Regions from separate parts of the Arthrobacter sp. TRD_SC_6 genome, predicted to be linked through region 2. Evidence: predicted binding sites of a transcription regulator. Region 2 holds the regulator's gene; the other holds the start of a gene.
The links. Region 2 encodes HrcA, which represses chaperone genes, less so after heat shock. Its sites were predicted from a motif close to TTNGCACTCGNNNNNNNCGAGTGCNAA; they were not measured.

Region 1: a site for HrcA is predicted at 12,224-12,250, ahead of ACWA1U_RS15630 (FmdB family zinc ribbon protein). Genes of this name have one in related genera too.

Annotation. Positions count from the first base shown of each region.
Region 1 covers NZ_CM143953.1:3,287,403-3,306,698, reverse strand. The annotation lists gene ACWA1U_RS15670 (PTS sugar transporter subunit IIA) at 1-198, shown strand, start outside; gene ACWA1U_RS15665 (ABC transporter ATP-binding protein) at 252-2,036, opposite strand; gene ACWA1U_RS15660 (ABC transporter ATP-binding protein) at 2,044-3,762, opposite strand; gene ACWA1U_RS15655 (SURF1 family protein) at 3,913-4,749, shown strand; gene ACWA1U_RS15650 (DUF3817 domain-containing protein) at 4,746-5,207, shown strand; gene guaA (glutamine-hydrolyzing GMP synthase) at 5,265-6,851, shown strand; gene ACWA1U_RS15640 (DUF4011 domain-containing protein) at 6,956-11,032, shown strand; gene cpaB (Flp pilus assembly protein CpaB) at 11,068-11,742, opposite strand; gene ACWA1U_RS15630 (FmdB family zinc ribbon protein) at 11,839-12,168, opposite strand; gene ACWA1U_RS15625 (5-formyltetrahydrofolate cyclo-ligase) at 12,290-12,898, opposite strand; gene galU (UTP--glucose-1-phosphate uridylyltransferase GalU) at 12,983-13,885, shown strand; gene ACWA1U_RS15615 (GNAT family N-acetyltransferase) at 13,894-14,508, shown strand; gene ACWA1U_RS15610 (hypothetical protein) at 14,633-15,511, shown strand; gene ACWA1U_RS15605 (phosphotransferase) at 15,526-16,770, shown strand; gene ACWA1U_RS15600 (response regulator transcription factor) at 16,791-17,462, opposite strand; gene ACWA1U_RS15595 (sensor histidine kinase) at 17,459-19,111, opposite strand; gene ACWA1U_RS15590 (hypothetical protein) at 19,101-19,296, opposite strand, start outside.
Region 2 covers NZ_CM143953.1:2,678,385-2,688,008, reverse strand. The annotation lists gene lepA (translation elongation factor 4) at 1-1,297, shown strand, start outside; gene hemW (radical SAM family heme chaperone HemW) at 1,325-2,554, shown strand; gene ACWA1U_RS12720 (DUF4870 domain-containing protein) at 2,596-3,027, opposite strand; gene ACWA1U_RS12715 (DUF3097 domain-containing protein) at 3,154-4,008, opposite strand; gene hrcA (heat-inducible transcriptional repressor HrcA) at 4,157-5,173, shown strand; gene dnaJ (molecular chaperone DnaJ) at 5,241-6,368, shown strand; gene ACWA1U_RS12700 (16S rRNA (uracil(1498)-N(3))-methyltransferase) at 6,383-7,138, shown strand; gene ACWA1U_RS12695 (GerMN domain-containing protein) at 7,149-8,105, opposite strand; gene ACWA1U_RS12690 (PhoH family protein) at 8,513-9,553, shown strand; gene ybeY (rRNA maturation RNase YbeY) at 9,543-9,624, shown strand, end outside.

The sequences.
Region 1 (19,296 bases), 610 kb from region 2:
GGCGCACTCGATGGTCCGGCCACGCTCGTCCTGTTGATCGCAACGCCCGCGGCATCCTACTCCGAGCACCTTGAGGTGCTGGCCACCCTCGCGCGGTCGCTGTTCAAGGAAAATTTCCGTGAGTCATTGCGGCGCGCGCACGACGCCGAAGTGATCAGCGAACTCATCAACTCATCGCTGGTGTTCTTCGACCACTGACGCTGACCACTGACGCTGACCACTGACAGCTGAGCACCCGTCCCGCGCGGGGGCTACTCCGTCCGCCAGGAACGCCAGAGTGAGGCATAGGACCCATTCAGCGCCAGGAGTTCGTCATGTGACCCGAGTTCGGTGATGTTGCCGTTTTCCACGACCGCAACCCGGTCGGCGTCGTGCGCTGTATGCAACCGGTGGGCAATGGCGACGACGGTCCGTCCCTCCAGCACCGCGCTCAGGGAGCGCTCAAGGTCACGGGCAGCCTGCGGGTCGATGAGGGAAGTTGCCTCATCGAGCACGAGCGTGTGCGGGTCGGCCAGGACCAACCGCGCCAGTGCAACCTCCTGGGCGCGTGCGGGCGTCAGCTCGTAGGCGCCCGAACCCACTTCTGTCTCCAGTCCGGCAGGCAACGCGCGGGCCCACCCCAGGGCACCGACGTCGTCGAGTGCTTTCTCGATCTCCTGCCCGGTTGCATCGGCTTTCCCCAGCCGGACGTTATCCGCCAGCGAACCGACGAAGACGTGGTGCTCCTGGGTCACGAGCGCAACCTCGCGGCGCAGCGCATCGAGCGGGCGGTCCACAAGGGGTACACCGCCAACCGTGACCGAACCGGCCGTGGGGGGATGGATCCCGGCGATCAGGCGCCCGAGAGTGGACTTGCCCGCACCGGAAGGCCCCACCATGGCGAGGCGCTCACCTCGGCGCAGTTGGAGGTCCACCCCATGCAGTACGTCATGGCCAGGGCGGTAAGCGTAACGGGCACCGGAAACCAGGATGTCCTCATTGTCCGGCTGGGCGGCTGTTGCCGTCCGGTCGGAGGGAACATCCTTGATGCCGATGATTCTGGCCAGCGATGCTGCGCCCACCTGGATCTCGTCCGTCCACATGATCAGGAGGTCAACCGGATCGATCAGGCGCACTGCAAACAGGGCAACCGTTGCAACCGCACCCGGAGTCACCGCACCGGTCGAAGCGAGCCAGCCGCCCCAGAGGAGCACACCGGACACGGGAAGCCAGAAGGCAGTGTCAGCGGCGGGGAAGAGGATCGAGCGAAGCCACAGGGTATAGCGTTCGGCGCGGAACGAGCCCCCCAGCGAGTCGTCGATCCGGTTCCTGCGCAGTCCGCCGAGACCGAGGGCGTCGACAGTGCGCGCACCTTCGATGGTCTCGGTGATTGAACCGTTGACCACGGCGTAGCTCTCGCGCTCGGCCTTGTAGCCGGCGGAACTGCGCCTGAGGTACCAGCGTGTGGCCGGATAGAGCAGCGGAACACCGACGAGCAACGCAATGGACAGCACGGGAGACGTCAGGACCGCAGCGGCCAGGGTGATGATGATCGTCACTACCGAGACAACAACCTGCGGCACCCCGAAGCGCACGGTGTGCGAAACGGAGTCGACGTCGTTGGTCGTTCGGGAGACCAGATCGCCGGTGCCCGCCTTTTCCACCGTCGAGAGTGGAAGGGAAGTCACCTGCGCCATGAAGTCCTCGCGGAGCTCGGCAAAAACAGTCTCGCCGAACACCATGCCGGCCTTCACCGCGAACTTGCGGAGAATGGCCTGCACGGCGAGGAACGCGAGCATCAACAGTGACATCGACGCGATGAAACCGGACGTTGTCCCTGCAACCACCGCGTCCACCACGACACCCAGGATGAACGGGCCCACCAGCCCCGCGGCGGCCGAACCGACGTACAACATCACCACCTTGCTGAGTCCGCCGCGATGGCGGCGGATCAGCCTGAATGACTCCGTCTTCACCGCCCGGGCGTCGGCTACGGGCAGCTTTCCGGACGCAGTCTGCTCCCCGGGTTGGGTAGTCTTCTGGTTTTGGGAAGCGATCTGGGTATCACTCACTTCTAATCACCACGTTTCGGTAGGCAGGCGTACTGGTCATGAGTTCCTGGTGTGTTCCTTGGGAGCAGAGCCGGCCATCCTCCAGGAACACAACGTGATCCATTGCTCCGAGCATCAACGGGCTTGCGGTAACGACGACGGTGGTTTGCCCTTCGTCGCTGCGTGCCGCTCCCAGCCGTGCGGCAATCCGGGACTCGGTGTGTGCATCGACTGCGCTGGTTGGTTCGATGAGGACCAGGGTTTCAGCATCGCTCAGCAGCGCCCGCGCGAGGACCAAGCGCTGGCGCTGACCTCCGGAGAAGCTGCGGCCGCGTTCGGTCACCTCGTGGTCGAGCCCGCCGTCCACGCCGTCGAGGATATCCAGTGCGCTTGCTGTTTCAAGCGCCGCGAGGATGACGGCGTCGTCGTGGTTTCCGTGTGGGTCGAGCTGGCTTCGAAGGCTTCCCGTGAACAACTGGGGGCTTGCTTCACTCACGATGATCCGGCTCCGGACATCATCGAGCGGCACTTCATGCAACGCGGCTTCACCCCAACGGACAACTGCTTCGCGCAGAACCGCATCATCAAACCGGCCGAGACGCGTGGCAAGTTCTGCTGTACCCGCGGGATCAGCGGATACCAGGGCAGTGAAGCGTCCGGGCTGGATCACGACCGAACTGGAGACGTCAACGAGGGCAGAGGGGCCCGACGGCGCGGGAGCAGTGCCGTCGTCGGACACGTTTGAGTCGACCGAGAGCACGTTGATGATCTTCCGCGCACCGACGTGGGCCCGGATTGCGTGGGAGACGCCGTCAGCAGCCGTCCGGATGGGTGTCATCAGGAAGATGGAATAGCCGAACAATGCAACCAACTGGCCGGGTTCAATCTCGCCGCTGAGTACGAGCGTGGCCCCCACCCAGGTGAACACCACGCTGAACGCTCCCGCAACAAAAACCTGTGACGCCTCGAGGGTTGCGAGCGAGCGCGCAACCCTGATTCCGGCGTCGCGCGTTTCGGCGGAGCGCTCGCGGTACCGGTTCACGAAGATGTGCTCCCCGCCAATGCCGCGGAGAACCCGCAGACCTGCGACGGTGTCCGCGCCGACGGCAGTCATCTTGCCTGAGGCATCGCGCTGTTCCCGCTGGCGGGCCTGCAGCGGCCGGACGACAAGCAGGAGGAGCGCACAGCAGGCGGGCACGCCCACCAGTACGACAATTGCCAGCATGGGTGAACTGAAGGTGATGAGCACGCAGACAACGAGCCAGGATACGAGCGCGCCTGCGAAACGCGCACCGATATAGAAAATTTCGCCGAGGCGCGTTGCATCCGAGGCGGCAGTCGAAACCACTTCGCCGGTGGAGAGTTTCTGCGGAAGCGCGTCCCCGGTCCTGGTGATCTTGTAACCCACGAGCCGGATGCTCTTGAACGCAGCCTGCATCCAGTTGCTGAGCGCTGCCCGGTGCCCCAACATCCCGGCTGCGGCCTGGACGATGGTCAGGCCGATCAGCACCCACACCCACATGAACAGTGCTTCAGAACTACCCGCGATGACTCCTTCGTCGATGGCACGGCCCAGCGCGAAGGGAACGATGGCCTGCGCGACCATCAAGAGCGTCTCAAGAAGGATGGCAGCAGCCAGCGTGCCCTTCTGCTTCGAAGCCAGCCACAGCAGGAACCGGGTGGGTGAGCGAAGCTCGGGAGGGCCTGGATCGGGGTAGGGGTACGAGCGCACGAGAGTCAATCCTAGACCTAAATCACCTCAAGTGATAGATGTTTCCCAATCAGTTATTTATCCAGCGGTCGAACGTGATTTTGGTCTCTGCAGGCGGGCGGCAAGCCGCGGGGATTCGGTCCCTCAACGAGCAGGAAGTACCGTTAACGGGTGTTGAAGACCGCGCTCCAGCCGCGATGGATACTTGCGTTGATCCTCGCCATGGCTATTGCCGCGACCTTCGTCCTCCTCAGTCAGTGGCAGTTCTCGCGCTCACAGGATTCAGCACCACCGCCGTCTTCGACCACCGAGCAGGTTACGCCGCTCGAGGACGTCTTCGAGCCGGGCACTCCCATGATGGCAACCGTCGCTGACCAGATCATCAGCATGGAGGGAAGCTTCCTGCCGGACACCCGCGTTCTGGTGGGGGACCGTCTGCAGGGGGAGCGGGAGGGGCTTTGGGTTGTCTCGGCTTTCGAAGTCGAGCGCGGCGGTGAGCCCGGCGCCGTCATACCGGTAGTTCACGGTTGGATCCCGGATACCGAATCAGCTGCGGCGGTCCAGGAGATGAGCGGTGACGCCACGGTCATGGGCCGTCTGCTCCCGTCGGAAGCCCCGGTTGCCCAGCGGCCGGTCGAGGGACAGGTTCCCACGCTGTCCGCAGCCGAGCTGATCAACCGGTGGGATGTCCCCACCGTCTATTCGGGGTTCGTTGTCTCATTCGAGACCTCGGTGGAGGGTCGGGCTGTTGAAGCTGGCGCACCGCTGGAAGCCGTTTCCGTCGGTCCGCAGCCGCAGGAAACCCCGGTGAACTGGCTCAATATCTTCTATGCCGTCGAGTGGTTCGTCTTCGCTGGTTTCGCGTTCTTCCTGTGGTGGCGCCTGGTCGCTGATGACCACCGGCGCAGGCTGGAAGACGAGCAGGACGAGCGCGACGAACACAACGCACGCAGAACAACACCGGACCATCCGGACCGCACCCAAGATAATGACGAGGTAAGAACGTGACCACCCCCGCCCAGCCCCCAGGAATCAAGAAACGCCGTTTCGGCGGTACGCACGCCCAGATCCTTTCGGCGCTCGGGTTCTATAAGGTGCTCGCCTACGCAACCGGCGTCATGCTGCTGCTGGTCGTGGTGGAGATGGTGGCGAAGTACGGATTCCGCTCCGAGATCGTAGCCGGAGGTTCGGCGGGGGTGCTCGGACTGGTCCACGAGTCGCAGCTTGCGGGCGCAGGCGGATTCAACCTGTCCACGGCCGTGCTGATCGTTCACGGCTGGCTTTACGTCGTCTACCTCATCGCTGACTTCAGGCTGTGGCAGCTTATGCGCTGGCCCTTTTCCCGCTTCGTCCTGATTGCGCTGGGCGGGGTGGTGCCGCTGCTCTCCTTCATCGTGGAGAAGCGCATTCACGCCAGGGTTGAGCAGGAATTGGCGGCCCACCCCGAAGCGCAGTCGAGGTACTAGCCGCAACCGGCAAACATCAATGTGCGGGGGCCGGGCCTCTACCACTATTGTTGACGCGTGACTACCCCCGCTTCCGCTCCAGAACACCAGCCGGTCCTCGTTGTCGATTACGGTGCGCAGTACGCCCAACTGATCGCGCGCAGGGTGCGGGAAGCGGACGTCTACTCGGAGATCGTCCCCCACACCCTCAGCACCGAAGCGATTCTGGCGAAGAACCCTGCCGCGATCATCCTCTCCGGCGGACCGTCCAGCGTGTACGCCGAAGGAGCGCCCCGCGTCGATCCTGAATTGTTCGACGCCGGTGTACCGGTTCTCGGCATTTGTTACGGCTTTCAGGCGATGGCCTCCGCGCTTGGCGGTACCGTCGCCAGGACCGGGCTGCGGGAGTACGGCTCCACCGACGTCGTGGTCTCCCCGGGCGCCGGGTCAATCCTTGAGGGAACTCCCGACCACCAGAATGCCTGGATGAGCCACGGCGATTCGGTGCAGGAAGCACCTGCCGGGTTTGACGTGCTCGCGAGCACCGCAGGCGCGCCCGTCGCAGCATTCGCCCATGAAGGCAAACAGCTCTACGGCGTCCAATGGCACCCGGAAGTGAAGCATTCCGCGCACGGCCAGCAGGTGCTCGAGAACTTCCTCTTCAAAGGCGCACGGTTGAACCCTAACTGGTCCACCGGCAACATCGTTGAGGAGCAGGTGGAGCGTATCCGCCATCAGGTTGGCGACGCACGGGTGATCTGCGGGCTCTCCGGAGGGGTGGATTCTGCGGTGGCCGCTGCACTGGTGCAACGCGCCGTCGGGGACCAGCTCACGTGCGTATTCGTTGACCACGGTCTGCTGCGCGAGGGGGAGGCCGAGCAGGTCGAACGTGACTTCGTTGCGGCCACCGGCGTGAACCTCTACGTCGCCAACGAGCAGAAGCGCTTCCTCGACGCTCTGGAGGGGGTTGAGGATCCCGAAACGAAGCGCAAGATCATCGGCCGCGAATTCATCCGCGCCTTCGAGGAAGCCGAACGCGCCATCATGGCCGACGCCGAGGCCCACGGCGAGAAGATCCGGTTCCTTGTGCAGGGCACCCTCTACCCCGACGTCGTCGAATCCGGTGGGGGAGAAGGCGCCGCGAACATCAAGAGCCACCACAACGTGGGCGGCCTGCCTGAAGACCTGCAGTTCGAACTCGTGGAGCCGCTCCGGACACTGTTCAAGGACGAGGTCCGTGCGGTAGGCGCCCAGCTTGGGCTGCCAGCAGAGATCGTCGGTCGCCAGCCGTTCCCTGGACCAGGACTGGGCATCCGCATCGTGGGGTCAGTCAATCAGGAGCGCCTGGACCTCCTTCGCCGCGCAGATGCCATCGCCCGCGCCGAACTCACCGCTGCCGGGCTCGACAACGAGGTGTGGCAAATGCCAGTAGTCCTCCTTGCCGACGTCCGCAGCGTAGGCGTCCAGGGCGACGGCCGCACGTACGGTCACCCGATCGTTCTCCGCCCGGTTTCGAGCGAAGATGCCATGACGGCGGACTGGTCGCGGCTACCGTATGACCTCCTCGCCCGCATCTCCAACCGCATCACCAACGAGGTCGACGGCGTCAACCGGGTCGTCCTCGACGTCACCAGTAAGCCCCCGGGCACCATCGAGTGGGAGTAGCGGTCCGCTGACTGCTGTCCCCGCACAGGGACAGGGGTGAAAATTCGGGGCTGGTCCGCGTTGCTTACAGCCGGTGGCGAGCAGCGTCGGCTAGCTTGGAAGACATGCCTATCTGGTCAAGATCAGGTCGCGAGGCCGTAGGGAAGAGGACAACCGTGCCAGTGCAGGACGCCGGTGACTCCGCAGAGGATTTCCTGATCCCGTGGCTGCGAAGGCTTGGCCCGCATGCCGGTGCTGACACGCTGCTCCACTTCACGCCGTCGCGCGCCAACAGCATCGACCTCACGCACGCCCACCCCTCCGGCCTCGCCCAGCTGCTCGCCGGTCGGCGGACACGGTTGTCCACGCTGCTGCGTGACGTAGACCAGTACAGTGCAGCCATGAAGGCTGCGCGGCAGCTGCGCGCAAAGGTGTACGAGCTGTCCTCGGAGCGGGGCATCGACGTCGGCTACGTCGCCGCAGGCACTGCCTCCTGGCGGTCAATCCACGACGACGGACGCACAGACTCTCTCACAGCACCCGTTCTGCTTACGGCTGTAGCGCTCACTGTGCACGGATCACAGGACGACTACGAACTTCAGCTGACCGAACAGGCACAACTGAACCCCGCGCTGGTGCGGACCCTGCACAAGGATCACGGCATCAGTTTTGATGCCGACGCCGTCGCGAACCTTGCTTACAGCACCGCGCGGTTCGATCCGCACCCCGTGCTGGACCGGCTGCGTCAGCTCACCGAGAACGTTCGCGGAATGACCGTCGAGCACCACATTCTGGTCTCGACCTTCGCCGACCTTGCCGATGTGGGCTCCGACGCCGCAATCGACCCAAGGCACCCGCTGCTCTCAGCGCTCATGGATGCCGCGAGGGAGGGGATCGACGCTCCATCCCAAGCGGAACCGCCGGCCCAGGGAACACCCTTGGATGACAGGCATCCCTCAAGCGAGTTCCTCATCCTCGACGCCGACCCGAGCCAGCAGCGGGTACTTGACGCCGTCACTGCGGGGGGTTCGGTAGTTGTTTCATCCCCTCCTGGAACAGGCCAGACGCAGACCGCCCTCAACGCAGCCGCAGCGCTTGCCGAACAGGGAAAGAGCGTGCTCGTCGTCGCGGAACGCCGAGGGACTCTTAACCATTTCGTGCAGGAGCTCGATGCGCTGAACCTGGGCTCGCTGGTGCTTCAACTCAGTGCAAACGGCAGCCCGGAGCAGCTGAAGGACCAGCTGGTTCGGGCGATCGTCCGCAATGAGAAGGCGGTCAAGCCGAAGCTGGATTCACTGCATGAGACCCTCGTCGCGCACAGGCACAAGCTGCTGGACCACGTCCGGTCGCTTCACAACGTCCGTTCACGGTGGGGTTGCTCGCCGTACCAGGCGATGCAGTCCCTGGCGGAACTGACTTCGCTCACGCCCGCACCGGCAACAACGGTGCGATTGAAGCGCAGCGTGATGGACAGTATCCCCAACCGGGATGAGCTTGCCGCACGGCTTCGCCGCGCCGCCGAGCTGGGTGGCTTCAGCAGGGAAGCAACGTCAAGCCCCTGGTACGGGTCGAAGCTCAGGAACCGCAAGGAGACCGAGCACGCCCACAGCCTCGCCGTCGACTTGGCGCGTGACATTCCGGAGCTCCAGGAAAAGGTGCGCGCTGTCGCTCACCATTCTCACATTGAGCTGGGATCGACCTTCGAAGAGTGGGGCGGACAGCTCGACCTCCTGGTTGCGGTGCGCGCGAGCCTCGACAAGTTCACGCCTGACATCTTCGACCGCCCGGTGACTGACCTCATCTCGGCTACCGCCTCCTCGACCTGGCGCCGTGAACGCACCATCGAGATGAGCTCAATGACCCGCTCGCGGTTGCGGCGGGTAGCTAAGGAATACGTCCGCCCCGGGGTGCACATCGCCGACCTCCATCAGTCCCTGATCGAGGTTCAGGAGCAGCGCACGCTGTGGACCAGGTACGCCACCACCGAGCGGCACCCGTCCGTCCCTACCGGCCTCGCTGAGATCAACTCCTTCCACAGGAGGGTCGACGCCCAGCTCGGCGAGTTGACCACTATTCTTGCGGGCACTGCAGATGCTCCCGAGTTCGGGGCGATGCGCCTCGATGCGCTCATCGAACGGTTGCGGGCACTCGCTGCTGACAAGGAAAGCCTCGCCACGCTGCCCGAGCGCACGTTGCTCATCGACGAGATGCGCGAAAACGGCCTGGGTGAGCTCTTGGATGATCTGGCTGCCCGTGAAGTCGGTCCGAAGCAGGTCGGCGCGGAGCTGGAGCTTGCGTGGTGGCAATCGGCTCTGGAAGCGATGATCAGCGGCGATGACTACCTGGCAATGTCCGACGGCGAGAGCCTGCGAAAGCTTGAAGCAGAGTACCGCCTCGCTGACAACGCACATGTAGCCTCCGGTGCCGGCCGGATCCGGTGGGCGCTTTCAGAGCGCTGGCGCGGAGCGCTCGAAACAATGCCCGCGGAGGCGGAGCAGATGCGGGAACTGTTGCGCAGTGGGAAGCCGACCCTGGAAGCACTGTCCGTCCAGGCCGATGAACTTGTCACCGCCCTGATGCCGGTATGGGCTGCCAGCCCGCTGGTGCTGCCGCTGGTGCTTCCCGAGGGGAAGACTTTCGACGCCGTCGTCGTGCTGGATGCTGAATCCATTTCGTTGCAGTCTGTGGTTCCGGCGCTCGCGCGCTCGCGGCAGGTCATTGCCTTCGGCGATGACCGTCTCGGCGGGCCGCGTAGCTTCACTGTAGCGGTGGAGGAGGAGCGCCGCAGTTCCACGGAGCACCTCCCGAGCGCTTACACCGCGCTGGGTGCAGTGCTCCCGGCGCTCTCCCTGCGGGAGGTCTACCGGGGGCCGGACAGCGACCTCACCGCTTTCCTCAGCGAGCGGTTCTACGACGGTGAGCTGAGCAGGCTTCCCACCGGCACTGAGGTCACCAGCACCCGGCGCGCACTGACGGTCGAGTACCTTCCCAATGGGACCGGGATGCCTAGTTCAGATCACGACGGCGTTGAGAGCGTCGCTGCCGAAGTCACCAGGGCGGTGGATCTGGTCTTCGAGCACATCCGCCAGCGACCCAGCTACTCCCTTGCCGTTGTCACCGCTAGTGCCCGCCACGCCCAACGGGTTGGTGAGGCGGTGCGCCTGCAGATGGCCGATGCGCCCTGGGCGGCTGACTTCTTTAAGCCTGGGAGGGAATCCTTCCGGGTGGTGCCCATCGACCGCGCTGCCGGGCTGACCCGCGATGCCGTGATTTTCTCGCTTGGATTTGGACGCACTCCGCATGGCAGGGCCCTGCACAATTTTGGCCCACTGTCTGCGGCTGACGGTCGGGGGAAGTTCGTGACCGCGATGACGCGGGCGCGGTACATCCAGCACGTACTGACCTGCTTCAGGCCGGAAGACCTCGACCCTGAGCGTCTCGGCACCGGGGCCCTGGACTTTTACGCGATGCTCTGCCGGGAACTGGCCGAGGGCGGTCCGCAGCGCGCCGCCGGCTCCATGAATCCGGCCAATGAGGATCCGCTCGTTGCTGATCTTGTCGAGCGGCTCCGTTCGCGCGGGGCGCAGGTATCCAGCCATCACGCGGGCGTGCTCGACATCGTGGCGACCGGGGACCCACTGACCGCGGCGCCGAGCGCTGATCCGGGTGGTTACGTCCCGCCCATGGCAATTGAATCCGATGGCACGGCGCGCTACCGCGGGTTGACCGTCCGCGAACGCAGTCGCCTCCGCCCACAGTTGCTTGAGCGTATGGGCTGGCGCTACCTGCCGTTGTGGACCATTGAAGTGTTCACCGACCCTGAAGGTTGCGCCGATCTAATCGGCGGCTACCTGGGTCTCGAAAAGAAATTGGAGATGAATCCCGTGACGGGCAGATCGGACGAACCCGTGGACAACTCGCGCCTGGACTCATCATTCGAAAGCGAGCCGGAAACCGCTGGTGACGGTGAGCCGCGGGCCGATGCTGAGCTGGCGGGCGAAGGCACAGGCCACGACGGCGCCGAGCCTGATCCTGCTCACGCACCGGCTGCCCAGCCCAGCACAGCGGCGTCGACAACGTCTGGAGCGCACGGTGACGTGATTCCCCAGCGCGCGGCTGAAGATGAGCCGCGGTCCTGGAACGACAGCGACGGCTCCCACGACGACTGGTTGAAGGAACAGAAGCCACCACACTGGAGCTAGCAGCGCAGAATGGAGCGAGCTTCGACACGGCCGGACTAACTGGCGCCCGAGGTCAGGACGAGGTGAACCTGCCCGTTGGATGAGGCGCCAGCCAGCGACGCCGCTTCTTCGGGACTTGCTGCGACGACAACTAGCGCGTCTGTTCCCCCAGCTGGCGCTCCAAACGGGCCGGCTGCAGCGTCCTGCGACGTCCACAGGACTGCCAGATTCCTGGCCAGTACGGTGTTCTTCGCGCTTACCTCGAAACCGTTCCCGGTGCTCAGCACCACGTCCACATGCTGGCCCGCAGAGAGCAGCTGGACCGTGGATGGGTCGGCGGGCCGCAGGGGGACGGCGACGGTGCCTTCCGGCATCCCGGCGAGAAGTCCGGCGCCAACGAGTAGATTCTTGCTGATGATGTCTCCGGCGGGGACCGGTGCGGCCAACTGTTGCCCCGCGACGAGTTCTGGCGCATCAAATGCCTGACGTGGTACGGATTCCCTCGGAACGTCAATGAGACCCAGCTGGCCGGAGGTCAGAACGCTTCCGACCGGCAGGTCTGCGGTCGCAGCGACAACCTGCACCATTTCGGGTTCGTCCGGGAGCAACGCTTCCACCGCGATGCCGGCAGCTGCGCACAGGACCGTTGCCGCCAGCAAACGGCGCTTGCGGAACAGGAATGAATTGAACCGGGCTTTCAGCGGCTGCGCTTTGGTGGGAGAAGATCTCATACTGTCCACGGTATTTAGCGGCCCGCTGGTTAATGCAGACAGCCCGCGCTATGTGGAGAACTCGCTCCAATCACGCGGGCTGTGCAGGATGAGTGGCTAGGCTGACGCCGCCGCAGGTGCTTTCGCTGGTGTGCTTCCTGCCTGTGCTGAACTGTCGGCAGACTTGCTGTCGCTGGAGGCTGCGGACGGAGAATCAGCGGGCGTTGCTTTTGCCGGCGAACCGGCACCGGCTTCCACGGACGATGAAGCGGAACGTGAGTCAGTACGGTAGAAGCCGGACCCCTTGAATACAACACCGACGCTGTTGAACTTCTTGCGAAGAAGACCTTCGCACTCAGGGCAGATGGTCAGAGAGTCATCAGAAAATGACTGCTGAATATCGAAAGCGTGGCCGCAATCCTTGCAGGCGTAGGCGTAAGTAGGCATCGAGATCCTCCCGGGAAACCGCTGGTGGTGGACCGGTGCAGTACTTCAACCAAAGCTGGCACTCACTCGATCCGAGTGCCAATTCTACACGGCGCCAAGCAAGCCTGCCCAACGCCGCACATCATCCGAGCCTGCGGAAACCCGACGGTGTGAACGCACCCTCAAGCGGCATGTCCAGGGCAGTAGCAACAAATCGGTGATCTGGAAGGATCTCCTCGTCGTAGAGATATCCAATAGCCCGGGTTTCAGGCGCCTCGAACCAGAGCTGAGCCAGGAAACGGTCGTAGTATCCTCCGCCCTGACCCAGCCGGTTACCGTGCGCGTCGACGGCCAGTCCGGGAACCAGGACCAGCCGGAAAGGGGCAAGATCCGTGAAGTGGTACCGGTGCCCTACTGGTTCCCAGATCGGCGCCCGCGGACTCTTCGCGAGCTCGATGCCAGGTTCCCAGTATGTCCAGGACAACTGGTATTGCGGTTCGCAGATAGGGACGACCACAGGCTGCCCGGCTGACGCGAGGGCAGCGAGAAGCTGCTGGGTGCCAGGCTCCGGTGGGGCGGACAGATAAGCCGCTACCGGACGCCCTTCACCTGGGCGCTCATTCTCGAGGAGCCAGGCCATGACACGCCGTGAGAGCTCTTCGGCGAAGTGTCGTTGGGCTTCTTCGGTGACCCGCTGCCTTCTTGCACGCAGAATGCCGCGCAGCTCTTCCTTGCTGACCTCAGCTTCCATGACAGAGACTTTACCGCCGGGCTCCTGCTGGAGGCCGTGTCCGCCATGGCGTCGGCTGCACGCGCGATTCTGTAGTGTTGTGCCATGACTGAGCGACCAAGAGTGAACAAGGCCGTCATTCCCGCCGCAGGCCTGGGTACCCGGTTCCTTCCCGCGACCAAGGCAATGCCGAAGGAAATGCTGCCCGTCGTAGACAAGCCGGCTATCCAGTATGTGGTGGAAGAAGCGGTCAACGCTGGCATCAATGACGTACTGATGATCACCGGCCGGAACAAGCGATCACTGGAAGACCACTTTGACCGTGTTCCCTTCATCGAGCAGATACTTGAAGCCAAGGGGGACCACGAAAAACTGGCGGCCGTCCGTGAGGCATCCGAGCTGGGAGACATCCACTACCTTCGCCAGGGTGATCCCAAGGGTCTTGGTCACGCAGTGCTGCGTGCAAAGCTCCACGTCGGCGACGAACCTTTCGCCGTGCTACTCGGTGATGACCTGATCGATGAGCGCGATGAACTGCTCGAAACCATGATCGAAGTCCAGGCCAGGACCGGTGGTTCCGTAATCGCCCTGATCGAGGTTGATCCTGCGCAGATCAGCGCCTATGGCTGCGCCGACATCGCCTCCATCGACGGCGAGGATTACGTACGGGTCAATAAGCTGGTGGAGAAGCCTGCGGTTGATGAAGCCCCTTCCAACCTGGCTGTGATCGGCCGTTACGTGCTCCACCCGCGGGTATTCGACGTCCTGGAGGAGACCGGTCCGGGCAGGGGAGGAGAGATCCAGCTCACCGACGCCCTGCAGACGCTTGCCGCTGCCGAGGGCGAAGGATCGGGCGTGTACGGCGTTGTCTTCCGCGGACGCCGCTACGACACCGGAGACAAACTCAGCTACCTCAAGGCCGTTGTCACCCTTGCCTCCGAGCGTGAGGACCTGGGCCCCGACCTGCGTAAGTGGCTGCGGGAATTCACCGACACACTTGACGGCTAGACACCACCATGTGGGGGCGGTTCACCTGGCCGGTGACCCTGGAAACCGGGGACCTCATGCTCCGGCCAATCCGGCACCGCGACAAGCGGGAATGGATGGATCTTCGGCAGCGCAACCTGCAGTGGCTTTCCCCGTGGGAGGCATCCAACCCGGCACCCGGGGGGTACCTTCCCACCTATCACGAGATGGTCCGCGCCCTGAACGCTCAGGCAAGGGCCGCCAGTGCCCTTCCGTTCGTTATCGCCGAGCGCCGTAATGGCCGCAAACCGGTCATGGTGGGTCAATTGACCATCTCCGGAATCGTCTGGGGATCCGCACTGACCGCTACGTTGGGCTATTGGGTGGACCGGGACCGGGCAGGCCGGGGAATTGCCCCTACGGCTGTCGCGCTGGCCACTGACTTCTGTTTCTGGGAACTCGGCCTGCACCGGATGGAGATCAACATCCGGCCGGAGAACTCAGCAAGCCTGAGGGTGGTGCAGAAGCTCGGGTTCCGCGATGAGGGCATCCGTGCGGCGTACCTGCACATCGCAGGGTCATGGACTGACCACAGGACTTTCGCGCTCACCGCTGACGAGGTCCCGGGCGGCCTGTTGCGGCGGTGGGAATCCTCGCGGCGCTAATCGGCCGTGTCCGCTGTGGCCAGCGCGGGAACCCCGGACGAAAATATCCAAAGTTCTGCATCCGCTTCGGACACACCGGCGCGAATGAGGCCCCGCAGGACCAACTGCTCCTAACGTTTTGTACGTGGACTTCTCTTTGAACAGCTCGGTTGTACTGGCGGCCATCGTCGGACTCTGGCTCATCTGGGTTGCCCCGTACATTTTGCGCCGTCGGGAGACTGTGCCTGCCGCAGGACCCACGCGTATCGCACTGTCCAGCACCGCAACAGGGGACGCTGAATTCCCAAGGAGCTTCATGAAGATGTCCGCTACGCAGGAATCACCGGTCCGCTCAACAGGTAACCCGTCAGTCCCGACAGCCCCCGAGACGGCGCCGGAGGCTGGATTCAGTGTCCGATGGGACAGGCTGGGGCTGGCGCTTGCAGGGTTGGTTGCGGTTGCAGCCGCACTTGTGACGTCCGTGTTTGCCGTGATTGGTCTCCTTAGTTCCCTCATTCCCGTGCTGGCGCTCCTGCTCGGTCTCGCAAGCATCGGATCGCTGCGCTTCCTCGCGATCAGCGACCGCCGCCGTCGTGCCGCTGAGCCCCGCCTCGCGGCCCCGAAACCCGAGGCCCCAGCCGGGCCGCCGCGCACCCAGCGCCCCACGAAGCTGTTCGACGGCGAGCACACCGAGGCCCGATCGGAAACGAACGACGACGGCGCGTCCGAGCAGGCGGTGCAGTTCACTGCCGCCGAGCTTCGGGCTGCGGCGCTCGCGGTCGCGGCGGAAGCCGGCGACCCGACGGCAGGCATCGGCGCACCATGGCAGCCGGTGGAAGTTCCGAAGCCCACCTATGTTGAGGCCCCCAAGGCCGAACGCCCGGAGCCCGCGCCGCTGAACCTGCCCGAGGCGCCAAAGCCCCAGGCCAAGACCCCAATCAAGGACGGTGCCGCCGCTCCGAAGGTGGAAGATTCCGCTCCCCGCATGAACCTGGACGACATTCTCCAGCGCCGACGCGCCTAGCCCGCATCGCCCCCATGAGTGAAGTTGGGGGATTGATGCTGTTGGAGAGCGCGGCAGTAGAGCCGGTGTTGCGGGTTGCAGCGGGAGCGTTGTGTGGACCGCTGAAGGAGTGGAAGCTTCTTCGGGTACATCACCGCCCGGGCGTAGGCGTCACCGGCATTTACTCCATACGGTACGGTCACGCGGAAGGTTTTCTTCCCGGTTTTCTGTGCATCACGACTGCCCCGGTTCCGGAGAAAACCTACTGTTCCCTCCGGCTGCGGGGCCCGGATGACGAGGCCCTTGTAGCCTGGAGCCACCCGCATGATCCACTGCTTCCCGGGCTGGCTTGGGCAAGTGATCCGCCGTCCGTGGGCGCAGCGTTGTTCGGTGGGAAGTTTCTCGGCAGGACGTCGCCTGAGACCGCGTTGCTGGGTAGCGGGGTTGCCGTCACGACTGTCAGCTATCGCCCGCTCCGACGGGCAGTCCTGTGTGCCCGGGCAACGGATGAGCGCCGCTACCTGAAGGTCCTCCGCAGTGGCCAGGGAGCGGGCCTGCGAAGGCGCCACGGCCTGCTTCTCGAGGCGGATGTACCGGTGCCCACGGTGGTCGCTTCTCCGGAAGAGGATGTGGTGGTGACGAAGGCCGCAACGGGTGCGCCGCTCGCCGTATCCATCATGGAAAACGGCGCCCGTGAGCTTGACCCTTTCGCCCTCGTTGAGTTGCTGCAACGCTTTCCCCCGGAAGCACTGAAGCTACCCGCCCGGCACCCGTGGTCGGCACGGGTCGGAGACTACGCCAGTGGAGCGGCGGCCGTACTTCCCCGGGAGACGGAGCGCATCCTGAAGGTGGCCGATGTAGTGCGCCAAGGGATCGGTTCGACGGAATCGGGTCCTTTGGTTCCGGCACACGGTGACTTCTATGAGGGGAACCTGCTGGTCGAGGGCGGCCGGATCACCGGAGTGCTCGATGTAGATGTGGTGGGCCCGGGCTATCTGGTCGATGACTTGGCCTGCTTCCTCGCCCACCTCGCCGTGCTGCCCTGCCTCGACGCCCGCTACGAACACGTCCCTGGTGCATTGGAGCGGTTTGGGACCGCGTTCAGGGAGGTAGTCGACGGGACCGCTTTGAACGTGCGCACCGCCGGGGTCGCACTCACACTCATCGCGGGCGCGAAGAGGCGCCCCACCCACGGGACGGCCGGGAGTGGAGCGTGGGAGCGGGACGCGCTAGGCCGGCTAGGTGTGGCGGAAGCTTTCCTTAAGGCTGCCTGTGCCTGATGCCGGCGGTGGAACGGAGGTCAGTTGTCCTCGGCGACCAGCCGGTAGCCCATGCCGCGGACGGTAGCGAACCGTTCAGCGCCGAGCTTGTTGCGAAGGTATCGCACGTACACGTCGACGACGTTCGATCCGGGGTCGAAGTCATATCCCCAGACGCGTGAGAGCAGCTGTTCCCGGCTGAGAACCTGCCCCGGATTGCGCAGGAATGCCTCGGCGAGGGCGAATTCACGGGCAGAGAGGTCAATTTCCTTGCCGTTGACGAGTGCCCGGCGCGACCTGAGGTCGAGTTGCAGGTCGCTGTGGGACAGCACCGAGTTGTCGGCCGAGGGAGCTTCCTGGCGTAAGCGTAGACGAACCCGCGCCAGCAGTTCCTCGAACCGGAAGGGCTTGGCCATGTAGTCATCGGCTCCGCCTTCCAACCCTGCCACCGTGTCATCGACGGAGCTGCGGGCAGACAGGATGATGACGGGAATGGCATTCTTCGACTCCCGCAGCCTCCGCAGGACGGTGAAGCCATCCTGGTCCGGCAGGCCCAGGTCAAGAACGATCAGTTCGAAGTCACCGGTCTGCGCGAGGTGGTATCCATCCCGGCCGTTGTCGGCAACCGTGGGCACATAGCCCGCGGACCGGAGGCCTTTGGCTACGAATGAGCTGATCCGGTCCTCGTCCTCAATGATCAGAATCTGGCTCATTGCCATCCTCTCTTCTCGCTGTCTGTTGGTTCCCGCCGCGGCGGAATCACCATGGTGAACGTGGCACCCTGATCGGGGGCTGACATCAGCTCGACGTGCCCGCCATGTGCCTCCGTTATCGCGCTGACAATGGTCAATCCGAGCCCCGCGCCTTCGGTTCGCTTGCTGGCGGCCCCACGCTCGAACCGCTCGAAGATCCTTCGCTGGTCTTCCCTGGCGATTCCCGAACCCTCATCGCGGACCCACAGCCGCACGCCGTCGTTGTCCTTGCGGGAGCCGAGCGCGATGGTGGAGCCCTCGTCGGTGAACTTGATCGAGTTCGCGGCGAGTTGGAGCCACGCCTGGGTGATCCTCCGGGAGTCCATCATCGCAATTGCTTCGGCCCGACCGTCGACTACCCATCGCCGTGGGCCGAGAGTGCGGGCCTTGTCCATGACATCATCGGTCAGTCGGCCAACGTTCACAGGCTCAGGGCGCACGAATCCTGGGCCCGAGATGCCGGCGAGAGTGACCAGATCGTCGACCAGGAGGCGCATCCGGTCCAGTTCGTCCAGCGCGATGTCGCGGACCGCGCGTACGTCCCGCGGGTCTGAGGAGTCCTGCAGCTCAAGGTGTCCCTGGACGATGGTGATGGGCGTCCGAAGCTCATGCCCGACGTCGTCGAGCAGCCGCCGCTGCGAAGTGAACGAACCCTCAAGCCGGTCGAGCATCGCGTTGACAGTGCGGGTCAGTTCCGACAAGTCGTCATTGCCGGTGACCTCGATCCGCTGCGAGAGGTCGGTGTCCGTGATCCGCTGGGCGGTGGTACGGAGCCGGCGGATCGGGCCAAGGAGCTTTCCCACAAGTAGGAAACCGACGACGCCGATCAGCACCAGCGTGCCGAAGCTGATGAGCGCGTAGGTGCCGAACGTGCGGTTCAGCTGACTGTATTCGGCATCGGCATCGAAGGCGAGGATGAAGAAGGTCGGCTGGTCGTCCTGGACCAGCTGGACGGGTGCCATCATCACACGGTACGCGGTCGCCGCTGTGTTCACGGTGCGGATCAGGGACTCGTCACGCGCAGCCACGGTCGTGACGTGGTTGACGAGTTCCTCATCGTCCTCGAGCCGTACCACGACCTCTTCATTGGCGAAGAAGATGACCTCCCCGTTTCTGACGGCCATCATGCCCTCATTGGGCTCGGTCAGCGTCCGTTGCATAACCAGGTAAACGAGCTGGTCCGCCTGTACAAATGGTGCTCGCGTGGTGGGATCGATCCCGGTAGCGAGGAGGGTCTCGAACTCCTGGAAACTACGGGTCAGGGAGTCATCCATGTCACGGTTGAGGTCATTGCGCTGCAGGGCGTAGGCGGTGGCCCCAGCGACCAGCAGGCCGAGGGCGCATAGAGCCAGCATCGCTGCGAGAACGCGCGTACGCACCGTCGTGTAACCCTGCCACGAGTGGGGGAACCGGCTCTTCCAGCCAGCAGCCCGGTCCCTCCTCTCTATCCGGCCCGTCGGCTCCGGAGCGATGCCTGGAGCATCAGGCGTGTCAGAAGTTTCGGCGGCTTCGGCCTGCGGCACCTTGACCGGGATGGTTGGTTTGGTGGACGGCGGCGGGACACCAGGCAGCCGTTCGGTGGTCGGTCCGCCGTGCGGCCTATCCATCATCGGACTCGCCTTCCCCGAAGTCGCCATCGTCGTCGTCGTCATCGAACCCGCCGTCGTCGTCGTCCCCGAAATCATCGTTGTCCTGGGTTGCCGGCGGGGGAGGTGGCACAACGGCCGGAGGCGGGGCGACCGTCTCTTCTGGGCTGGCCGATGGGGTGGGGGATGGTTCCGCGGACGGTATCGGC
Region 2 (9,624 bases):
TTTGGACAAAATTGTGCGCGACCTTCCGGCTCCTGTAGGAGACGCGAACGCACCGGCGCGGGCAATGATCTTTGATTCCGTTTACGACACATATCGCGGGGTCGTGACCTATGTCCGCGTTGTCGATGGGCACCTGAGTCCCCGCGAACGTATTCAGATGATGTCCACCCGCGCCAGCCATGAGTTGCTTGAAATCGGCGTCAGCTCACCCGAGCCAACCCCGTCCAAGGGCCTGGGTGTCGGCGAGGTCGGTTACCTCATCACCGGCGTCAAGGACGTCCGCCAGTCCAAGGTCGGCGACACCGTCACCAACCTGGCCAAGCCCGCAACGGCGTCGTTGGCGGGTTATGCCGATGCAAAGCCGATGGTCTTCTCCGGCCTATACCCGCTGGAGGGCGCAGACTACCCGGTGCTCAGGGATGCGCTGGAGAAGCTGATGCTCAACGACGCCGCCCTGGTGTACGAGCCCGAAACATCAGCGGCGCTGGGCTTCGGCTTCCGGGTGGGCTTCCTGGGCCTGTTGCACCTCGAGATCACGCGCGAGCGCCTTGAACGGGAGTACAACCTGAGCCTCATCTCGACCGCTCCGAACGTCGAGTACCAGGTAACGCTCGAGGACAAGAACGTCATTCATGTCACCAACCCAAGCGAGTACCCCATCGGCAAGATCGGTGAGGTCCGCGAACCGATGGTTGCCGCCACTATTCTCGCGCCGAACGAGTTTGTCGGCACCATCATGGAGCTGTGCCAGAGCCGGCGCGGAGCGATGGGAGGCATGGACTACCTCTCGGAGGACCGGGTGGAGATCCGTTACAGGCTTCCGCTGGCCGAGATCGTCTTCGACTTCTTCGACATGCTCAAGTCCAGGACCCGCGGATACGCTTCGCTGGACTGGAAGGCCGACGGCGACCAGGTCGCAGATCTGGTCAAGGTCGACATTATGCTCCAGGGCGAGCAGGTGGACGCATTCTCCGCCATCACCCACCGCGACAAGGCTTACGCCTATGGCGTGATGATGACCGGGAAGCTGCGCGAGTTGATTCCGCGGCAGCAGTTCGAAGTTCCCATCCAGGCCGCGATCGGCTCACGGATCATTGCCCGCGAGAGTATCAGGGCCATCCGGAAGGACGTCCTCGCCAAGTGCTACGGCGGTGACATCACCCGTAAGCGCAAACTCCTTGAGAAGCAGAAGGAGGGCAAGAAGCGCATGAAGATGGTAGGGCGCGTGGAAGTGCCACAGGAAGCCTTCATCGCTGCGCTCTCCTCGGACGAGTCGAAGGACAAAGCCAAGAAGTGACGACGGCGCCAATCAGGAGGCGCGGAATTGCCTAGCGTGTTGCCGCTCGGCGATCCCGCACCGTCCGGCGGACTATTGCCCGCCTCTGCGGCCGCGGGTTCGACCGACCGCCAGTTCGGTCTCTACGTGCACATCCCGTTTTGCGCGGTCCGTTGCGGTTACTGCGATTTCAACACCTACACCGCTGCCGAGCTCGGCGGGGGCGCATCCCAGGCCAATTTTGCTGACACCGTCCTGGGCGAGTTGCAGTTCGCCGGTTCGGTACTGCGCGAGTCCGGAGTTGAAGACCGGACGCTGAGCACGGTGTTCTTTGGGGGAGGAACACCCACCCTGCTCCCGGCGGAGGACCTGGCAAAAGTGCTGGCAACGGCCACAAACCTGTGGGGGCTGGCACCGGGCGCGGAAGTGACTACCGAAGCCAACCCCGATTCCGTCACCAGAGACAGCCTGCACCTTCTGGCTGAGGCGGGGTTCACCCGCGTCTCCTTCGGCATGCAGTCAGCTGTGCCGCACGTCCTGTCCGTCCTTGACCGGACGCACTCTCCGGAACGGGTTCCACTGGCCGTGCAGTGGGCGCGGGAAGCAGGCCTCAAAGTCAGCCTCGACCTCATTTACGGCACGCCGGGGGAGCGGTTACAGGACTGGTCCGCGTCCCTCGACGCGGCCCTCGCGCTCGAACCAGACCACATTTCCGCCTACGCACTGATCATCGAGGACGGTACCCGCCTGGCAGCCCGCATACGCCGGGGCGAGGTGCCGGTGATCGACGAGGACGACCACGCGGACAAATACGAACTTGCCGACTCCCGCCTACGCCAGGCTGGCCTCGGCTGGTACGAGGTCAGCAATTGGGCGCGCACATTGGCAGATCAGTGCCGCCACAACCTCGCGTACTGGAAGGGCCATGACTGGTGGGGCGCTGGTCCTGGCGCACATTCCCACGTGGGAGGAGTGCGGTGGTGGAACGTCAAGCACCCCTCCGCCTACGCGCAGCGCATCGACGCGGGCGTCTCACCTGCCGCGGGGAGGGAAACGCTCGACGACGACGCTCGCTACACCGAGGACGTCCTCCTTCGCGTTCGACTGGCGGAGGGCTTTCCGGTGACAGCCTTGCGCCCTGAGGGTCGCCTCGCAGTAGCTGGACTGATCGCGGATGAGCTCATTGACCCTGGCGCGGCCTTCCGGGGATCCGTCTGCCTCAACGAACGCGGCAGGCTCCTGGCCGACGCCGTGGTGCGGCGGCTCCTGCCGGACTGAGCCCTCCGCGCAGGTTACCTTACTGAAAATTGCTGGGGATCTTAGTGAAAGATCCGCAGGTTGAACGGATACCGGTACGGCCGTCCCCGGTTCACCTGGATACCTGCCGCTACAGAGAATGCGGCGAGGGTGACCCAGATCAGTGCATTGATTACCGCGAACAGGCCGCCAATTCCGGGCAGCAGTGACAGGAGTAGTGCGATTCCCGCCAGGATGCTTGGGGGGAACGTGAAATTGAAAGCTTCCTTCGATTCCTGCGCCGTGAAAGGTCCCCGGTCGCGATAAATGAGGAAGATGATCAACGAAGGGATGAACCCGAGAATGCCGAGAAAGTGCGCGAGTGTGGCCCACTGGCGGTCCTCGGATGGACTCAGCGGCTGGGCATCCGGACTGGTGCCTTGAAACGCCGGGGCACTGTCCTGGCGGGCAGGACGTGACCGGGGATCACGGTGCTGGTCTGCGTTGTTGGACAACGAATTTTCCTTCGCGGGTTTGAAGATGACCCGCGGACATTCGCCGCGGAGCTTACTTCCTAAGGGTACTGGGTACTTGAGGGCCGCGCTGTTAGGGCGGCAGTGCAATGACTTTTCGGGAGCTGGTCAGACGTCGCTGCCTGGAACCGTAAGGAAGTCAATGACCTCTTCAACCCTCCCAAGAAGGGAGGGTTCCAGGTCCGCATAGGAGGAAACACCCGCAAGAATCCGCTTCCAGCCGTTCGCGATGTCTGCCTGCGTCCGGGCAGGCCAACCCAAGCGGGTGAGGATCCCTGTTTTCCAGTCCTCGTTCCGCGGAATGATCGGCCAGGACCCCATTCCAAGGGCACGGGGTTTGACCGCCTGCCACACGTCCACATACGGGTGTCCGACGATCAACACGTTCCCTGCGGCACCTGGAACGCGCATCGCTTCGGCCGCAATGCGCGCCTCCTTGGTACCCGGAAGCAGGTGGTCCACCAGAATCCCGAGGCGGCGGCCGGCTCCTGGTCCGAAAGCCCGGACGGCTCCAGCCAGATCATCCACCCCGTGGAGAGGTTCGACAACTATTCCTTCGACCCGCAGGTCATCGCCCCAAACCTTCTCGACGAGTTCAGCGTCGTGCCGTCCTTCCACCCATACTCGGCTGGCGCGCGCAATGCGTGCGCGCTGCTCGGGCACCCTGACGGACCCGGAGGCTGTCCGGGTGGGGGCCAAGGTGCCGGAACCTGTCGCAGCGACTACCTCCACGGGGCCGCCATCGATATGGAAGCCGAACCCCAGCGCAAACGTCCGGCGCTTTCCGCGCCTGTCCTCGAGCACCATGACGTGGAGCCCCCCGGACTTCTCGGTGCTGAGGACCTCGCCAACAAAACCGCTCTGGACGTCTTCAAGTACGACGCCGGGGCGAGCTTCGACCTTCGGCAGTTCCGAGCGCTTGGGTGCTGAGAGGTCTTCGTATCCCCATCCTGGGTAGGACATGTGAGCTCGCTCGCTTTCGCTGTTGGCCGTGCCCCGGGCGGGCGGCACCAATGCTAACAATGCGCACAGGCGTATTAGACTTGGCACTTGGGTGTGTTGAGTGCTAACTCGTTCAAGAGTTGGCTGCAATTCCGAAGCGGAGGTGAAAATGAGCGAGCCGAGAAGACTGGAAGTCCTGCGGGCAATCGTTGAGGACTACGTTCATTCGCGCGAGCCGGTGGGATCCAAGGCACTGGTCGAACGGCACAGGCTCGGTGTTTCTTCAGCGACCATCCGAAATGACATGGCGTTGTTGGAGGAGGAGGGTCTCATCACCGCCCCACACACCAGTTCAGGCCGCATTCCAACAGATAAGGGCTACCGGCTCTTCGTTGACCGCATAGCGGAGGTCAAGCCGCTCTCCTCTGCGGAGAAGCGGGCCATCCAATCCCTCCTGGAAAGCGCTGATGACCTCGATGACGTCCTGGACCGCACGGTCCGCCTGCTTGCCCAGTTGACCAACCAGGTGGCAGTCGTGCAGTACCCCCACCTCGGCGCGGCAGCGGTCCGGCACATCGAGTTTGTCCTGCTGGCTCCGGGACGGGCGTTGGTGGTTCTCATCTCAACCAACGGTGTTGTCCAGCAGCGTGTTGTGTCCGTGCCCAACACAGCGACGGAGGACAATGTCTCGGACATCAGGCAGCGGTTCCTTGAGAAAGTATCGGGGGTTCGGCTCGCAGCGGTACCCCAAAGTTTGGCCGCGTGTCTGGGAGAGCTCTCCCCTCAATTGCAGGAGGTCGCCCGCGCCCTTGCGGTGAGCCTGGAGCAGCTTGCCGGTTCCAACCGCGAGGACAGGATCGTCCTCGCAGGTACAGCAAACCTCGCGCGGTCCACTCTCGATTTCCCGCTCACTATCGGGCCGGTACTGGAGGCACTGGAGGAGCAGGTAGTCATGCTGCGGCTGCTCTCCGAGATGAAGCAGGATCCGCTGGGAGTCTCGGTGCGCATCGGTCGGGAAAATCCGCACGGCGGCCTCGCGGAAGCCTCCGTCATTGCAACGGGTTACGGACCCGATTCGTTGGCGAAAGTGGGCGTACTGGGTCCAACCCGGATGGATTACCCAACCACTATGGCTGCCGTGAGAGCGGTCGCCAGGTATCTTTCCCGCATTCTCGACGAGTCGTGACCCCAACAGCCCCAAGAACCACAACCGCCGCACACGCGGTGCAATTTACAGGAAGTGATGTGCAGGAGTGAGTAATCACTACGAAGTCCTTGGCGTCGCCCGCGATGCCAGCGGCGAAGAAATCAAGAAGGCCTACCGGAAGCTGGCTCGCAAGCTTCATCCCGATGTGAACACGGGCCCTGATGCCGCAGATGAGTTCAAGCTGGTGACCCGCGCGTACGAGGTCCTGTCGGACCCGCAGAAACGCCGCGTCTATGACACCACGGGCAACGAGAACGGAACCGACAACGGTTTCGGAGGCGGCTACGCAGGTCCTGGGTTCGCTTTCCAGGACATCTTCGAGACCTTCTTCGGCGGAGGCGGGCCAAGCGGGCCTCCTTCGCGCACCCAGCGTGGCCAGGACGCGTTGATCAACGTACGCATCGATCTCAAGGACGCTGTCTTCGGGACCAACAAGAAGATCGACGTCGACACAGCCGCCGTCTGTCCCACCTGTGACGGTACCTGCACCCAACCCGGCACGTCCCCGAAGACCTGTGATATCTGCGGCGGCGCCGGTCAGGTGCAGAGGGCTGTAAGGTCCATCCTTGGACAGGTAATGACCAGCGCCACCTGCGGAACCTGCCAGGGGTTCGGCACCGTCATTCCGCACCCTTGCTCCGAATGCATGGGGGACGGGCGGGTCCGCTCCCGCCGCACGCTGACTATCAAGGTCCCCGCCGGCGTCGCAACCGGTACCAGAATCCAGCTCGCGGGGCAGGGGGAAGCGGGAACTGCAGGAGGCCCGCAGGGTGACCTTTACGTGGAGATTCGGGTGAACAGCGATGCCAACTTCCTGCGCGAAGGTGATGACCTGCACGCTACGCTGACCATCCCGATGACTGCGGCAGCCCTCGGCACCACGGTGACCATGGCAAGCTTCGATGGAGATCAGGAGATCACGGTCAAGGCGGGCACGCAGTCCGGTGAGATCGTTGCCCTGCGGGGTCAGGGAGTTACGCACCTTCGCGGGTACGGCCGCGGTGACCTGCTGGTGCACCTGAGTGTTGAAACTCCGCGGAACACCGACTCCGCCCAGGAGGAACTGCTGCGCCAGCTTGCGGAACTACGTGGGGAGCAGTTCGCTGAAGGCCAGCTCGCGAGCAACGGGTCAGGTGTCTTCGCGCGGCTGCGTGAACGCCTGGGCAATCTGTAGCGGACCAGGCCGGAATGACCAACCAATCCTTCCTGGGGGAGGCAGCGGCGGTGCAGGGCGCCGTCGTCGGGGGAATCTTCACCCTCGCGGGTGGGGAAGCACACCACGCAGCCACGGTGAAGCGGGTCCGCGTGGGCGAAATGATCGACGTGGTCGACGGCGGCGGGCACCGGTTGAGTGGGCAGGTCGCTTCTGCGACGCCCGACGCGGTCGTGCTCACCGTTGTCTCGGCCTCCTTCGACCCGCCGCCGTCGAGCCCGTTCATTCTTGTCCAGGCCCTGGCAAAGGGTGACCGCGCGGAACTGGCGGTGGAGGCGGCCACCGAACTCGGTGTGGATGCGGTGCTGCCGTGGCAGGCGGATCGGTGCATCGTGCGCTGGCGGGGAGACAAGCTGGTCAAGGGCCGCAAGAAATGGGAGTCACTGGTGCAGGCGGCGTCCAAGCAGTCGCGCCGGACCCGCATTCCCGAGGTCCTGGAAGCCATGGACAGCCGGGGCCTTGCCACCTGGCTCGGCGGCGTCGACCGCCCGATCGTCCTCCACGAAGACGCCGGAGAGTCCCTCGCGGATTATTGGGAGCGAACCGCCGGGCACACCACCGGGCCACTCGCCGTCGTCGTTGGTCCTGAGGGTGGCATAAGTCCACAGGAGATGGACCTGTTTGCCGGAAGCGGCGCCGTGCCCGTGAGCCTCGGCGGCAATGTGTTGCGGGCCTCTACCGCCGGCCCCGCTGCCGTCGCTGTCCTGAACCTGCTGGCCCACAGGTGGTAGCAGCGGCCGTTCAGCGCACGGTGACGAGCTTGTCATCGAGGGGAGAAGGCTGGCTGGTCGCGCTATCCAGGGGAGCGAGAACTTCCACCAGATAGGTACCCGGCTCGAGTGTCGCGCTGAACTCGAAGAGGCCGGTCGCTCCCGTTGCTGCGTCCACCGCGACGGTGCCGGTCTGCGCCGCTCCCGCCGGCTCGCCGTCGTCGAACACTGGTTGAATACGCCAGAGAAGCTCCGTGCCCGGCAAGGTGGAACTGCCTTGCACAATCAACGCAGGGTCTGTCCGTATCGAGCCGTCCTGAGGATTAATCAGCCACACCGGTGCTATGAGCTCAACGTCGCGTCTGAACTCCGAGCCCAGTGTGATGTGGCCGAATGCGGAGTAACCGGCTTTGCCGTCTACGAGGATTCGAACGCTGCTCGGACTCCCGCTGAGGACCAGCCCGGCGTTCGCGGCTGCGGCAGTAGCGGTGTAGACAAGTTGCTGGACTGCCCGGACGGCGATGTCCTCATTGACTCCATCTCCGAAGGCATCGGAGGCAATATCAACGGTGATGACGTTGTCAGGTGAGATCGACGAGTTGACGGTTGATGCCGTCCGCCAAGGGCTGTAGTAGTCCTCATCGATCGGTTCTCCGCTGGTCATAGCCCAGATTGCGGCCGCAACAGGGTCCCCGGCAGGTTCGCCCGGTAGGAACTCACGGTAGAGCAGATTGTCCTTCTCGCCGAGCCAGTACACCGGAAGTAGCGGAGATCCCACCGATGCGTCTGCGTCAGGAAGGGTGACTTCCGGAAGGCTCGTCGTCTGCTCCATGAGCATTTCCGCTCCGCTGGCAGCCTGTGTGGCCGGCACGGGATCCGCTCCCGCAGTGCAGGCCGGAAGCCAAAGGGCGGCGACCAGGAGAATGGCAAATTTCCAGGCCTTTCCCGCATTGAGCCGAGCCGGGGATGAATCCGCTGAGATTTCCACTGCGCGCGTCCTCCTTCCCAGCTGGCCGTATTGCCTTCTTTACGTGTGGCAGGTCCTCAGCGGGAGTACAACCATGGAGTTGGACCGTCCGGCCAGGACCTTTTTCCAGCTTGTCACAGGGAACCTGCCCGCCCCGATGGATTTCCTGATCGCCGCCTGACTGAGATGCGATTGATATCTGGCCGTTGCCCTCCTGTCACATTCACGGCAGGCTCGTGCATTAAGCCCGGCGCAGGGAGGGGACGAACAGCGAAAAATCTGGTCTACCGAATCCCGGCGATGCACGCCGCCCTGACCACCCGGCGGTAGGCTAGAAGGAAGGACTTTACTCGCGGGGCCCGGACGTGTACAGCAACCGGGATTCGCGGACGATTCAAGGAGAGATGGAAGGCCTGCGGGCCGCGGATATGACCGATTCTGCAATTGGTATTGGCACAAGTGGCTTGGAAAGCCGGGTCATCGTTTTTGACTCAGCCGACCAGATGGTTCAATCACTGGGAGCCAATGATGAAGCGCTTGCGCTGATTGAAGGTGCTTTCCCGGGAGTCAATCTGCACGTGCGTGGTGCTGAGCTTTCAATAAACGGACCGGTCAATGATGTGGCGCGGACCGAACGCCTCATAGCGGAGGTGCGGACCCTTGCCGCCAGCGGCACACCAGTGACGCCACAGGTCCTCGAGCAGTTGCTGTTCATGCTGAAGACCCAGCAGGCAAAGCCCGCAGAGGTGCTCTCGATGAACATCCTCTCCTCACGAGGCCGGACTATCCGGCCAAAGACGGTCAACCAGAGGGATTACGTCGACGCGATTGATGCGCACACCATCGTGTTCGGAATCGGCCCCGCCGGTACCGGCAAAACCTATCTGGCCATGGCCAAAGCGGTTCAAGCCCTGCAGCACAAGGAAGTCAACCGGATCATCCTGACCCGGCCCGCGGTTGAGGCGGGGGAGCGGCTCGGGTTCCTTCCCGGAACGCTGAACGACAAAATCGACCCTTACCTCCTTCCGCTCTATGACGCACTTCACGACATGATGGACCCCGATTCCATTCCTCGCCTGATGGCAGCCGGAACCATCGAAGTTGCACCTTTGGCGTACATGCGCGGCCGGACGCTCAACGACGCCTTCATCATCCTCGACGAGGCACAGAACACCACGCCGGAGCAGATGAAAATGTTCCTGACCCGGCTTGGGTTCGGATCGCGAATGGTGGTTACCGGGGACGTCACGCAGGTCGATCTGCCGGGCGGAACCAGCTCCGGGCTGCGCGTGGTGAGCGAAATACTGCATGGAGTCGACGACGTCGCCTTTTCCCGCCTCGACGCGACCGACGTCGTTCGTCACCGGCTGGTCGGTGACATCGTCACCGCCTACAGCAAGTGGGACGAGTCCCAGCGCGCAGCCGACGGTCGGCGCCCGGCCGGAAGGAACCCGCGCCGTGAGCATTGAGGTGAACAACGAATCCGGCGTGGAGGTCGACGACGAGGCACTGGTGCGCCTTGGTCGCCATGTCCTCGACA